DNA from 2 places in the Pseudarthrobacter sp. 10T415 genome. Region 1 is predicted to be linked to the other one. Evidence: predicted binding sites of a transcription regulator. Region 1 holds the regulator's gene; the other holds the start of a gene.
The links. The regulator HspR, encoded in region 1, represses chaperone genes until heat shock. The targets are predictions, from matches to a motif close to AAGTTGAGTCNNNNNGACTCAACTT.
Positions count from the first base shown of each region.

Region 1 (6,754 bases):
CGTCGGTGGTTGCATTCTCCAAGTCCGGCGAAGTCCTCGTTGGCGAAATCGCCAAGCGCCAGGCCGTCAACAACATCGACCGCACCATCGCCTCCGTCAAGCGCCACATGGGCACTGACTGGAAGGTGGACATCGACGGCAAGAAGTACACCGCGCAGGAAATCTCCGCGCGCACGCTGATGAAGCTGAAGAACGACGCCGAGTCCTACCTTGGCGAAAAGGTCACCGACGCTGTCATCACCGTCCCGGCCTACTTCAACGATGCCGAGCGCCAGGCCACCAAGGAAGCCGGCGAAATCGCCGGCCTGAACGTCCTGCGCATCGTCAACGAGCCCACCGCCGCAGCACTCGCCTACGGCCTGGACAAGGGCAAGGAAGACGAACTCATCCTGGTCTTCGACCTCGGTGGCGGTACCTTCGACGTCTCCCTGCTGGAAGTCGGCAAGGACGAAGACAACTTCTCCACCATCCAGGTCCGCGCCACCGCCGGTGACAACCGCCTCGGCGGCGACGACTGGGACCAGCGCGTTGTTGACTACCTGCTGAACCAGCTCAAGGTCAAGGGCATCGACCTGTCCAAGGACAAGATCGCCCTGCAGCGCCTCCGCGAAGCCGCTGAGCAGGCCAAGAAGGAACTCTCCTCCTCCTCCAGCACCAACGTCTCCCTCCAGTACCTGTCCGTCACCCCCGACGGCCCGGTCCACCTGGACGAGCAGCTGACCCGCGCCAAGTTCCAGGACCTCACCAAGGACCTGCTCGAGCGCACCAAGAAGCCGTTCCACGATGTGATCAAGGAAGCCGGCATCAAGCTCTCCGACATCAACCACATCGTGCTGGTGGGCGGCTCCACCCGTATGCCCGCCGTCTCCGAGCTGGTCAAGGAACTTGCCGGTGGCAAGGAACCGAACAAGGGCGTGAACCCGGACGAGGTTGTGGCCGTTGGCGCTGCACTCCAGGCCGGCGTGCTGAAGGGTGAGCGCAAGGACGTCCTCCTGATCGACGTCACCCCGCTGTCCCTCGGCATCGAAACCAAGGGCGGCGTCATGACGCACCTGATCGAGCGCAACACCGCCATCCCCACCAAGCGGTCCGAGACCTTCACCACCGCTGACGACAACCAGCCGTCCGTGGCCATCCAGGTCTTCCAGGGCGAACGCGAATTCACCCGCGACAACAAGCCGCTGGGCACGTTCGAGCTGACCGGCATCGCTCCGGCACCGCGCGGCGTCCCGCAGGTTGAGGTCACGTTCGACATCGACGCCAACGGCATCGTCCACGTCTCCGCCAAGGACAAGGGCACGGGCAAGGAACAGTCTATGACCATCACCGGCGGCACCGCACTCTCCAAGGAAGACATCGACCGCATGGTCCGTGACGCCGAGGAACACGCCGCAGATGACAAGGCCCGCCGCGAGGCAACCGACACCCGCAACTCCGCAGAGCAGCTCGCCTACTCCGTGGACAAGCTGATCGCCGACAACGCCGACAAGCTGCCCGAAGAGGTCAAGACCGAGGTCCAGGCCGACGTCGACGCCCTCAAGAAGGCACTCGAAGGCACCGACGACGCCGAGGTCAAGACCGCGTTCGAGAAGCTGCAGGCTTCCCAGACGAAGCTCGGCGAAGCCATCTACTCCCAGGCCGGTTCGCCGGACGGCGCCACCGGTGCCGCGGGTGCCGAAGGCGCAGCAGCGGGCGATGGCTCCAAGGCCGACGAAGACATCGTCGACGCCGAGATCATCGACGAAGACGAAGCGAAGAAGTAAGCCATGCCCCATCACGGTAACGAGGAAGAGCACTCTTCATCCGCGAACCACGAGGGCAAGGGCAACAGCCAGGAACCGGTCATCCGGGACAACCGCAAGGTTGACCCGGTGACCGGCCAGGCCCGGCACCCTGAAGGCGGGCAGCCCGGTTCCGCACAGGATTCCGACGGCGACGCGCTGGCCCAGGCCGAGGAGATCCTCAACGGCGTCGAGGTGCCCGCAGGGGAATCCGTGGCCCAGGGTGTTCCCGCAGGGTCCGCCAACGCTGAGGCAGCCGAGCTGAAAAACGACCTCCTGCGCCTGCAGGCCGAGTACGTCAACTACCGCAAGCGCGTTGAACGCGACCGCGCCGTGGCAGGGGAAATGGCCGTCATCGGCGTCCTGAACTCCCTGCTCCCGGTCCTGGACGACGTCGACGCCGCACGGCAGCACGGCGACCTCACCGATGGCCCCTTCGCCGCGATCGCCGCCAAGCTGGAGAACGCGCTGAAGACCTACGGACTGGTCCGCATCGACGAAACCGGCGTGGAGTTCGACCCCACGGTCCACGAGGCCCTGATCCAGCAGCCCGGCGAAGACATCGAGGTTGACACCGTCAGCCAGGTGCTCCGCTCCGGCTACAAATCAGGCGACCGCGTGCTCCGCGCAGCACAGGTGATTGTGGCTGTTCCGGCTTAGTTCGCTCACGAACGGATAAGGGGCCCCGCCCCTACGCGTGGCGGCTCGGTCCTAACGGACCAAGCCGCCACGCTTCGGCAGGCCCGATGCCACTCCCGGGCCCCTTATCCGTCCGTCGCTTGGCGGTAACCTCGCCTTAACGCTTTTTGTACTTTTGAAAGGAAACGCCATTGGCTAGCCAGGATTGGGTGGACAAGGACTTTTACAAGATCCTTGGTGTTGCCAAGGACGCTTCCGACGCCGATATCAAGAAGGCTTACCGGAAGCTGGCACGGCAGTTCCATCCGGACACCAACTCCGGCGATGCAACTGCCGAGAAGAAATTCAAGGACGTCTCCGAGGCCTACTCGGTGCTCTCCGATGCTGATGAGCGCCAGCAGTACGATGCCATCCGCGCCATGGGCGGTGGCGCCCGGTTCGCTCCCGGCGGTGGCGGTGCCGCGGGCGGCAACGGCGGGTTCGAGGACCTGTTCGGCGGCCTATTCACCGGCAACACTGGACGGCACGCCGGCGGCTTCAACCCGTCCTCCGGCAATATCCCGCCCGAGTTCGCGGACCTGTTCGGCGGCGGCTTCGGCGGCTCGCCCGGGTTCCAGCGGACACCCCAAAAAGGCGCGGACCGCACCGCGTCCACCAGCATCTCGTTCTCCGGTGCCATCCGCGGCACCACCATCGGCCTGCGCGAACCCAATGGCGAAGTCATCGATGTTCGCGTCCCCGCCGGTATCAAGGACGGCCAGAAGGTCCGTGTGCGCGGCAAGGGCCAGCCCGGCCAGGCCGGCAACGGCGACCTGGTGGTTGCCGTCTCGGTCAAGCCGCACGAGTTCTACACGCGCGACGGCGACAACCTCCGCATCCACGTCCCGGTCACCTTCCCCGAGGCTGCTTTGGGCGGCGACATCGAGGTGCCCACCATCGACGGCGAAAAGGTGCGGGTCCGTGTTCCGGCCGGCACGCCGTCGGGCCGTACCCTGCGGGTGAAGGGCAAAGGCGTGAAGACCTCAAAGGCCACGGGCGACCTCCTGGTGACCATCGACGTCGCGGTTCCCAAGAACCTGAACAAGGACGCCGAGGCCGCCGTGAAGGCTTTCGCCGAGGCCACGGCCGGCGCCGACGTTCGAGAGGGCCTGGCCGCCAAGGCCCGGCTGTAGCGGAGGAGGTGTGCCGTGGACATCAACGCTGACCAACCCATCTTCGTGATTTCCGTGGCGGCTGAACTGGCTGACATGCACCCCCAGACGCTCCGCCAGTACGACCGCCTGGGCATCGTCAAACCCAGCCGCGCCCCCGGGAAATCCCGGCGGTACTCGCAGCGGGACGTCAACATGCTCCGCGAAGTGCAGCGGCTGTCCCAGGAAGGCGTCTCGCTCGAAGGGATCAAACGCATCCTCGAACTGGAAAACCAGGTGTCTGCCCTGCAGCGGCGCGTGCTGGAACTGACCGAGGAACTGGGGCGGCGCCCTCAGGCGTTCGACTCCCGCATCTTCGCCGCGGGCGCGGCCGGCGACGTCGTGAGCCTGGCCCGCGGCCAGCGCCCCCGTCCGCGGTCGCAGGCCGTGGTGCTGTGGCGGCCCCGCGCCATCGGGCAGTAGCAGCAGCTGCCGCCCGGTGAGTACCCGGCCCCTGGCCGCCTGGCGAAATTAGAGTACCCACTACTCGTGCAGCCCCGCCCGCGGAAACCTTCAATGGAACCACTGCTGAATCAGCAGTGGTTCCATTCGTTTCTGGGGGTTATTCCATGTTTGGTTCTCTTCTCTTGGCCCGGCCATGAGCCCGGGAATGGAGGCAGTTGCGTCCTTCAGCGCTTCGGTGCCCGGACAGACCCTGCTGGCCATCGGGCAGACGATCGTGGTGGTGTGCGTCTGCTTCGACATGGTCCGGGCAACGTCCGTTCCGCGGTCGCACCGGCGCTACGTGGCCAGCACCGTCTTCCGGACCCTGGCCATCCCGGCGGTCATCGCCGATGCCCTGACGGTCCTGGTGGCCATCGTGGTGTCGTCGTGGATCGATGTGGTGATGGGCATGTTCGTGCTGACCGCCATCATCTTCCGGTTCCACTACGGCAAGGACGAGGACAACTGGTGGCAGGGCAAGGGCAAAAAGCTCGCCCGTTGGGCCCGCCGCCACCTGTCCGCCCGCACCTCGGTGGCTCCTGCCATGGGGTGAGCCGGAGCCCCCGGCCGTTGATGAACCAGCCGTTGATGAACCGGCCGTTGATGATTTAGCCGTTAATGACCTGCGGTACGCCCAGGGCCTTGAGGCCTTCGGCGCCGAATTCCAGGCCGTAGCCGGACTGTTTGGCCCCGCCGAACGGAATCCGCGGGTCGACGGCGCCGTGCCGGTTGATCCAGACGGTGCCCGCTTCGAGCCGGGCAGCTACCGCACGGGCCGCCGCGGGATCGGAGGACCATACCGAGGCGCCCAGGCCGACGTCGAGGGCGTTCGCCATCTCCACCGCTTCGTCGATGCTGCCGTAGCGGACGATCGGCAGCGCGGGGCCGAACTGTTCCTCGGCCACCAGCGGGTTGCCGTTGTCGATGTCCGCCACCAGCGTCGCGGGGTAGAAGTAGCCGGGCTGGCTGGCTTCCGGGTTTCCGCCGAGGAGGACGCGCGCTCCGGAAGCCCTGGCCGCCTCCACGAGGTTCGCGACGACGTCGTACTGCGCCTTGTTCTGCAGCGGCCCCAGGACGTTGTTTTCGTCCAGGCCGTTCCCCATCGGCATGGCCTTCGCGACATCGGTGAGTGCCTCGCAGACGGCGTCGTAGATGGAGTCATGTACGTAGAGGCGCTTGAGCGCGGCGCAGGTCTGGCCGGTGTTGATGAAGGCGCCCCAGAAGAGGCCCTGGGCGATCGCCCGGGGATCGGTGCCGGGCAGGACGATGCCGGCGTCGTTGCCGCCGAGCTCGAGCGTGAGGCGTTTGACGGTGTCCGCGGACGACCGGATGATCGCCTTGCCTGTGGCGGTGGACCCGGTGAACATGACCTTGCCCACCGCCCCGTGCGAGGCCAGCGCTTCGCCTACTTCCCGCCCGCCGGAAACCACGGTCAGCAGCCCCTCGGGAAGTTCCTCGTTGAGCACCTTGGCCAGCGCCAGGACCGAAAGCGGCGTGTACTCGGACGGCTTGACCACCACGGTATTGCCCATGCGGAGGGCGGGGGCGATCTGCCAGGTGGTGATCATCATGGGCCAGTTCCACGGCCCGATCGCGCCCACGACGCCGATGGGCCGGTAGTGCAGTTCGGCGCGCGTTTCGCCGTCGTCCACCAGGGTTTCGGTTTCCAGGGGAGTGCCGGCCGCGGCGCGGAGCCAGGCCGCGCAGGCGCCCACCTCGAACCGGGCGTTGGGCCCGTTGAGGGGCTTGCCCTGCTCGCGGGAGAGCAGCTGGGCGAGCTCCTCCGCTGAGCGTTCGACGGCGTCGGCCGCCTTGAGGAGGACGGCGGACCGTGCCTCGTGGCCCAGGGCAGCCCACGCGGGCTGCGCGGCGGCGGCAGCGGTGAGGGCCGCTTCCAGGTCCGCCACTCCGTGCACCGGAGCCTCTCCCACGGCCGCGCCGGTCGCTGGGTCCAGGATGGTCCGGCCGGTGCCGGGGGCGGGCGAGATGGCGGCCAGAAGCGCATCATAGGTTTCCACGGGTACTCCACTTCGAGTAGGCAAGGACGCCAGCCGGGCGGCTGGGCGGGCTGCTTCCCAGTGTGGTTGAGCACGGGGCGCGTCCCTTGTGTTGTGGCGCAGGACTGTTGACCCGGAGGGAACAGTGGCCAGTCCCGCGACGCGGTGCCATGATGTTGAGGATCAGGTTCACGGCACCGCCCCCCGCCGGGCAGCAAGGACGTGCGGTCATGCCATATATCAACGGTCTCAACGACGTGGGAAACGGCGATCTGGCCGCTGCCGGCGGCAAGGCCCTGGGCCTGGCCGGGCTCATCCATGCCGGGCTGCCGGTTCCGCCGGGATTCGTACTGGGCACCGATGCCTACGCCGAATTCGTCAACGCCAACGGCTTGGGCGACGAAATCCAGCGTCTGGCCGCGGTGTCCCCGGATGCTGCGCCCGGGGACTATGCGGCTGCCTCGGACCGGATCCGTGCCCTGTTCACGGGCGGCGCCCTGCCTGGCGGGATGCGGGACGAGCTTGCAGGCGCCTATGGGCTCCTCGGCGCAGCGGACGTCCCGGTGGCGGTCCGGTCGTCAGCCACCGCGGAGGACCTGGCCTCGGCCAGCTTCGCCGGGCAGCAGGACACCTACCTGAACGTCCGTGGATTCGAGGCCCTGACGAAAGCGGTCATCGGCTGCTGGGCCTCGCTCTGGACGGC
Region 1 is NZ_JBFTHJ010000004.1:97,488-104,241, forward strand. It holds gene dnaK (molecular chaperone DnaK) at 1-1,763, shown strand, start outside; gene AC1DBN_RS07975 (nucleotide exchange factor GrpE) at 1,767-2,441, shown strand; gene AC1DBN_RS07980 (DnaJ C-terminal domain-containing protein) at 2,612-3,592, shown strand; gene AC1DBN_RS07985 (heat shock protein transcriptional repressor HspR) at 3,608-4,033, shown strand; gene AC1DBN_RS07990 (hypothetical protein) at 4,221-4,607, shown strand; gene AC1DBN_RS07995 (aldehyde dehydrogenase family protein) at 4,663-6,072, opposite strand; gene AC1DBN_RS08000 (PEP/pyruvate-binding domain-containing protein) at 6,282-6,754, shown strand, end outside.

Region 2 (6,754 bases), 160 kb from region 1:
CCCGAATCCCTGACGGCCTGCACGGCGGCACTGAGGTCCGCCACGCCAAAGTAGATCTGCCAGCCAGCCGGTCCCTCGTCCGGCGCCACCCCGGCCACTTCCGTGCCCTCCACCAACAGCGTGCTGTAGGTGCCGCCGTCCTCCTGCGGGTACTCCGTGACTTCATGCCCGAAAAGGTGCTGGAAGAATCCGATGGCGGCCTGGGGCTCAGGGGTGAGCAGCTCGGCCCAGGACAGGGCACCGGGCCCGTTGTACCGTCCTGAGCCGCGGTGCGTTCCGGCCTGCCACACTCCGGTGGTGCCGCCGCCCGGCGGGTCCAGGAACACCATGACGCCGGTGTCCCCCACCGCTTCCGGGCCAAACTGCACGGCACCGCCGGCATGGACTGCGTCGCCGGCTATGCTGCGCGCGTCCTCCGCGGCCAGGTAGACGTTCCACCGGGCAGCCGAACCGGGTGCCCGCATGGGGCTCTGCGGTGCGATGGTGGCCACCACGTCGTCGCCCAGGAAAGCCATCGCATAGCTGCGGCCATCCGGAGTTGGGTGGTCCTCGAAACGCCACCCGAACACCGCTGCGTAGAACGTTTTGGCGGCATCGACGTCCGGCGTCTGAACGTCAGCCCAGCACGGGGCACCCTGCGGGTAGGTGTTCACAGTTGGCATGGGACCTACCGTACACGGAGGCCCAGGGAAGCCCCGGCCGCCGTGCACGCAGCTTCCGGTGTCTGTGCCCGGGAATCGGATTGGGAATCCGGGAGGGCTGCAGAGCCAGCGGAAAGAATGACGACGACGGAAAGGCCCGCGGGCACGCACTGTGAAGAGGCGTGCCCGAACGGGCCTTGTGACCGAGGTCAGCAGTAATGGTGCTGCAAAAGAATTGTTCAGCGGCGGCGACTAGCCGATGCGACGGTTGTCAACCTCGTCGTCATCATCTTCCAAATCATCCGCGTACTTATCCACATAAGCCGAATAGTCCGGTTCTACCGGCTCATTGGCGTAATGGCTCGTTACACGACTGCCCGGGCCCGTCAGCTCCCGCTGAAGTGCCGAGTAGTCAGTGTTCGGGGAGTAGTACTTGATATCCCGAGCCTGCTTGGTAGCTTTTGCCTTTTGACGGCCGCGCCCCATGGCGTGACCCCCTTTTGTACTTGGACCGGAGGTGGTCACCTTGGCGATCGGTGAGGCCCCGGAATGTTTGGTCAATTTGTCGTACACCTAGATTACATGCTTTCTGCGGCAACTGCTTGCCGCCCGACGCGCTCCCACGGGTGTTTGGGATACCATCCCCCGGTCCGCCCGCGGGATTCCGGGTTTTTTCTTCGGTAGAGTCGCTTCAGGCAGCTGCCAAAACCGTTCGGACAGCCGGTTTTGCAGCACTGACGCGACGACAACGCAGGAGGATGCAGCCGTGAACCCCCAGGACGTCCCGCCGAAGCCAGCCTCCCCGCCAACGGCCGGCATCCCCCGGGTAGACGCCGCCCCCGCCCCGGCCTCCGTGACGTGGCCCCCGCAGCATGCCGAAGCCGGCCCCTCGACCTCCGGAGCCTCCGAATCCGCCCCATCCGGCGCCACCGCATCGCACCGGGCACACCGGGCAAAGGCCCTGTGGAAGGTGCTCTTCGCCGTCGTGCTCATTGCTGTGGTGGGCGGCCTCGTGTGGCTGGCCCTCTGGCTTAATTCGGGCGCAGCGTCACCGGAGGCCCAGGGAGGGCAGGCTGGAGTCCTGGAAACCACGCCCACGCCGAGGGCGACGCCGCTGCCGCTGCCCAGGGAGGGCGTCAAGCCTGCCGACTATGCCGTGGGCGACTGCTTCAAGGACTTTGATCCGGAATCGCTGGCCTCAACCGCGGTGCCCTGCGACACGGGCCATTCCGCGCAGCTGGTTGGCGTCTTCCGCTATCCCGCAGGTGAGCGCTACCCCGGCGCCGAAACGCTGAAGGCCAAGGCCCTGGAGATCTGCCAGGCCACCAGGCTGGGTCCGGCCGCCAACAACTTCCAGCTCAATTACCAGCGCAGCTTCCCCAGCAGCACCAGCTGGGACGCCGGGGACCGCAGGGCGGACTGTTATGTGACGGCCCCGAACGGCAACGTCATCAACGCGAGCGTGCTGCCCTGACAGTTGCCTGCCAGGACAGCACGTTTAAGGGTCCGCTAATCCTTCCGGCGCACCGACAGCCCGGCTGACGGGGCACCGGTGAGGGCGTCCACGTTGCCGTTGGTGAGTTCGTCCGGATCGGCCGCGGTGTCCACGAGCACCGTGTCGCCGTCAACGATGTCACCGGCGAGGATGGCCCTGGCCAGCCGGTCGCCGATCTCCCGCTGGACCAGGCGGCGCAGCGGCCGTGCGCCATATGCGGGATCGAAGCCGGAGAGGGCCAACCATGCCTTGGCCCCGTCCGTGACGTCAAGGGTGAGCCGGCGATCATGGAGGCGCCGGCCCAGCTCGTCCACGTGCAGTTCAACAATGTGGCCGAGCTCCTCCACCGTGAGGGCATCGAACAGGACCACCTCATCCAGGCGGTTCAGGAACTCCGGCTTGAAGGACGCGTTCACCGTGGCCATCACGGCGTTCCGCTTGGCCTCGGCATCCAGGGCCTGGTCCACCAGGAACTGGCTGCCCAGATTGGACGTCAGCACCAGGATGACGTTGCGGAAGTTCACGGTGCGGCCCTGGCCGTCGGTGAGCCGGCCGTCGTCGAGCACCTGGAGCAGGATGTCGAACACCTCGGGGTGCGCCTTCTCCACCTCGTCCAGCAGCACCACGGAGTACGGACGGCGGCGGACGGCCTCAGTGAGCTGGCCGCCCTCTTCGTAGCCGACGTATCCGGGAGGGGCGCCCACCAGGCGTGATACGGAGTGCTTCTCGCCGTACTCGGACATGTCGATGCGCACCATGGCACGCTCGTCATCGAACAGGAAGTCCGCCAGGGCCTTGGCCAGCTCGGTCTTGCCCACGCCGGTGGGACCCAGGAACAGGAAGGAACCGGTGGGCCGGTTGGGATCGCTGATCCCGGCACGCGCACGGCGAACGGCATCCGATACGGCAGCGACGGCCTTGGCCTGGCCGATCAGCCGCCGGCCCAGCTCCTCCTCCATGTGCAGCAGCTTCTGGCTCTCGCCCTGCAGCATGCGCCCGGCGGGGATGCCGGTCCAGGCGGAGATTACCTCGGCGATGTCATCGGCGGTCACCTGTTCGGCCACCATCTGGGATGACTTGTCCGTCACGGCAGCCTCGGCCTCGGCGGCGGCGGTGAGCTCGCGCTCCAGGGCGGGAATCTCGCCGTACAGCACGCGGGAGGCGGTTTCGAGGTCTCCTTCGCGGGCGGCCTTCTCATACGCGCCGCGCAATTCGTCCAGCTTGGCCTTCAGGTCGCCCACCCGGTTGAGGCCGGCTTTCTCGGCCTCCCAGCGGACCTTGAGCCCGTTGAGTTCCTCCTCGCGGTCAGCCTTGTCAGCCCGCAGCGCGGCGAGCCGCTCCACGGAGGCGGCATCTTTCTCGTCCTGAAGGGCCAATTCCTCCATGGTGAGCCGGTCCACCAGCCGCTGGAGCTGGTCGATCTCCTCCGGAGCGGAATCGATCTCCATGCGCAGCCGGGACGCGGCCTCGTCCACGAGGTCAATGGCCTTGTCCGGAAGCTGCCGCCCGGAGATGTAGCGGTTGGAGAGGGTGGCGGCGGCCACGAGTGCGGAGTCCGCGATGGCGACCTTGTGGTGCGCCTCGTAGCGTTCCTTCAGGCCACGGAGGATGCCGATGGTGTCCTCGACGCTGGGCTCCCCCACATAGACCTGCTGGAAGCGGCGTTCCAGGGCGGGATCCTTTTCGATGTTCTCGCGGTATTCATCCAGGGTGGTGGCGCCGATCAGCCGGAGCTCCCCGCGGGCCAGCATGGGCTTGAGCATGTTGCCGGCATCCATGGAGGAGTCGCCGGTAGCGCCCGCGCCCACCACGGTGTGGATCTCATCGATGAAGGTGACGATCTGGCCTTCGGAATTCTTGATCTCCTCGAGCACGGCCTTGAGCCGCTCCTCGAATTCGCCGCGGTACTTGGCGCCGGCCACCATGGACGCCAGGTCCAGGGCGATCAGGGTCTTGCCGCGGAGGCTTTCGGGGACGTCGCCGGCCACGATGCGCTGGGCAAGTCCTTCCACGACGGCGGTCTTGCCCACGCCTGGCTCGCCGATGATCACCGGGTTGTTCTTGGTGCGGCGGCTCAGCACCTGGACGATGCGGCGGATTTCGGTGTCGCGTCCGATCACCGGGTCCAGCTTGCCGGAGCGGGCCATGGCCGTGAGGTCAGTGCCGAACTTTTCCAGCGACTGGAAGGTGTTCTCCGGGTCCTGGCTGGTGACTTTCCGGTCGCCGCGGACGCCGGACAGGGCGGCCACCAGGGCTTCGTGAGAGGCTCCGGCTTCGCGGAGGAGGCGCCCGACGGCGTCACTTCCGGCAGAGAGGCCCAGCAGGAGGACTTCGGTGGACACGAAGGTGTCGCCGAGGTTTTCGGCCTCGGTCTTGGCATTCTGGATGGCCTGCAGCGCCGGGCGCGAAAGCTGGGCCTGCTGGGAAGATCCGCCCGAAGCCGAGGGAAGGGACTTGATGGCGCTGCTGGCCTGGACACTAACGGCATCCGGTTCGGCACCGGTGGCTTTCAGCAGTGCCACCGCCACACCCTCGCGCTGGTCCATCAGCGCCTTGAGGATGTGGGCGGGCTCCACCTGCGGGTTGCCGGCCGTTGAGGCGTTCATGGCGGCAGCCGAAAGAGCCTCCTGGCTCTTGGTGGTGAATTTGACGTCCAAAGAGGGCTCCTTTCAGGGGCGGGTTTTTCTTAAGGTTGAGTGTACTACGCTCAACTTTGAAAAACGCAGTCCTTTGGCCCTGTTTTCCCAGAGCGAACCTTCGGCGCTTCACTGCAGAGTCCCCGCCGGGGCCGGTTTCGCGGCGGGACGCGCAAAAACCGGCGGGCGGCTCCCCCAACAAGCCACCCGCCGGCCGGCCGGCCCCACGGAACCCCCGGGAACCGGCACCGCCCGCCCCTTACCGGGACGGGCGGAATTCGCGAAGACCGGAACTCAGGAGGCGCCCACCCCTGAGACGCTGGTGATCCAGCTGAGGTTGCGGGACACGGATGCATGATCGTTGTAGTACCTGGTGAAGCTGGACGGGTTGGGGCTGGGCAGGATGCTCGACGTCGACAGGACACCTGCCAGCTTGCCGTTGACAATGAGCGGGCCGCCGGAGTCGCCGCCCAGGGTGTGCCCGCTTTGGGACTGCGTCCGGACGGAGGGTCCGCCGTAGGTGTCCGTGCCCTGGCCGGCCACGGTGACGTCGGCCGTCTTGAGGTTGTAGGACATGGTGCCCGCGCCTTCGGTCTGGTCTCCCCAGCCGTACACCTTCGCCGGAGCCCCGATGGCGGGGAACGAGCCGGAGAGTCCCACGTAGGAGCCGTAGTGCGGGGTGGACAGTTTCAGCAGCAGGACATCGCCGGTGCTGGAGGCGTAGCGGGCGGCCACGGTCTTCACGGTGCCGCCGGCCTCCAGATAAGTGGTCCCCAGCCGGACGGACTGCAGGGAGGCGGAATTGCAGTGCTTCGCCGTGATCACCCAGCTGGCCGAGATTTGGCTGCCTGTGCATCCCACGTTGGTGCCGGTGGCATCGAAGGAGATCTGCGCTGCATAAGGGGCTGCGGAAATGGTGGTGGTGCTGCCGCCGGCTATGTCAGGGCTTGCCGTGTCACCGCCCGGCGATGGTGCGGCCTGTGCGGACAGCGGGCCCATCAGCGCTGCAGTCGCGGCAACGGCGGCGAGGATTCTGGCGATTTTCACAGCGGTGGCTCCTTCGCAGGTGACCCCGCACCGCTGCCGGTTGAGGCGCGGACGGGGTCAGTTCCGGTTGATGGGTGGAGGCGATGGCCTGCCGCCCATCCGAACGGTACCGGAAGGCTGTGAAGTTTGTCACTGATCTTGACAGAATATGTAAATAACTTTGGACATCACGTCGCGTAGATGGAAACCGCCGCGGACTTGATCACGAAGTGGGCCCGGACCCCCGGCGCCAGGCCCAGCTCTGCCGAGGCCGCGGGTGTGATGTCCGCGGCCAGGCCGCCTCCCCGCACCCGGATCTGGTCTCCATGGGGCTCCAGCTCGGTGACCTCCACGGGAAAGGAATTGCGGGGGCTTCCGTGTGCGTCCGTCAGGAATACGGACACGGCCGACGGCGGAAACACGGCCGCGCCCGGCAGCCCGGCGGCGCCTGCCTGGCCTGTTTCGCCCGGCTCCTCCAGGTGCCCCGCGATCTCCAGGCCGGGGCCGATTCCCTGGCCGCCCGCCGTCCGGATCCCGGAAGCCGTCAGCGTGCCGGTGACGAAGTTGAGCCCGGCCAGGCCGGCGGCGAACGGGCTGCGGGGCCGCTCCAGCACCTCGCGGGTGGGCCCGTCCTCAGCGACGCGCCCATTCTCGAGGACCACCACGCGGTCCGCCAGCATGAGCGCATCCAGCACGTCGTGGGTGACGATGATGGCCTGCCGGTCCGCGAGTACCCGCTTCAGCAGCCGCCGCAGCAGCGGAGCCGAATGGATGTCCAGGGCCGCCATGGGCTCGTCCAGCAGGAGGAGGCCGGGGTCGGCAGCGAGGGCACGGGCGACCGCGACGCGCTGCGCCTGGCCGCCGGACAGCCCGGCTGGGCGGCGGCCAGCCATGGCTTCAGCCTCTACTTCGGCCAGCCACTGGAGGGCGCGTTCCCTTGCCTTTCGCGGCGGGAC
Region 2 is NZ_JBFTHJ010000004.1:260,736-267,489, reverse strand. It holds gene AC1DBN_RS08655 (VOC family protein) at 1-662, opposite strand, end outside; gene AC1DBN_RS08650 (DUF3073 domain-containing protein) at 894-1,127, opposite strand; gene AC1DBN_RS08645 (septum formation family protein) at 1,408-2,115, shown strand; gene clpB (ATP-dependent chaperone ClpB) at 2,151-4,793, opposite strand; gene AC1DBN_RS08635 (S1 family peptidase) at 5,067-5,819, opposite strand; gene AC1DBN_RS08630 (sulfate/molybdate ABC transporter ATP-binding protein) at 5,987-6,754, opposite strand, start outside.
Region 2: clpB (ATP-dependent chaperone ClpB) is a predicted target of HspR. The motif match lies at 4,826-4,850, and genes of this name have one in related genera.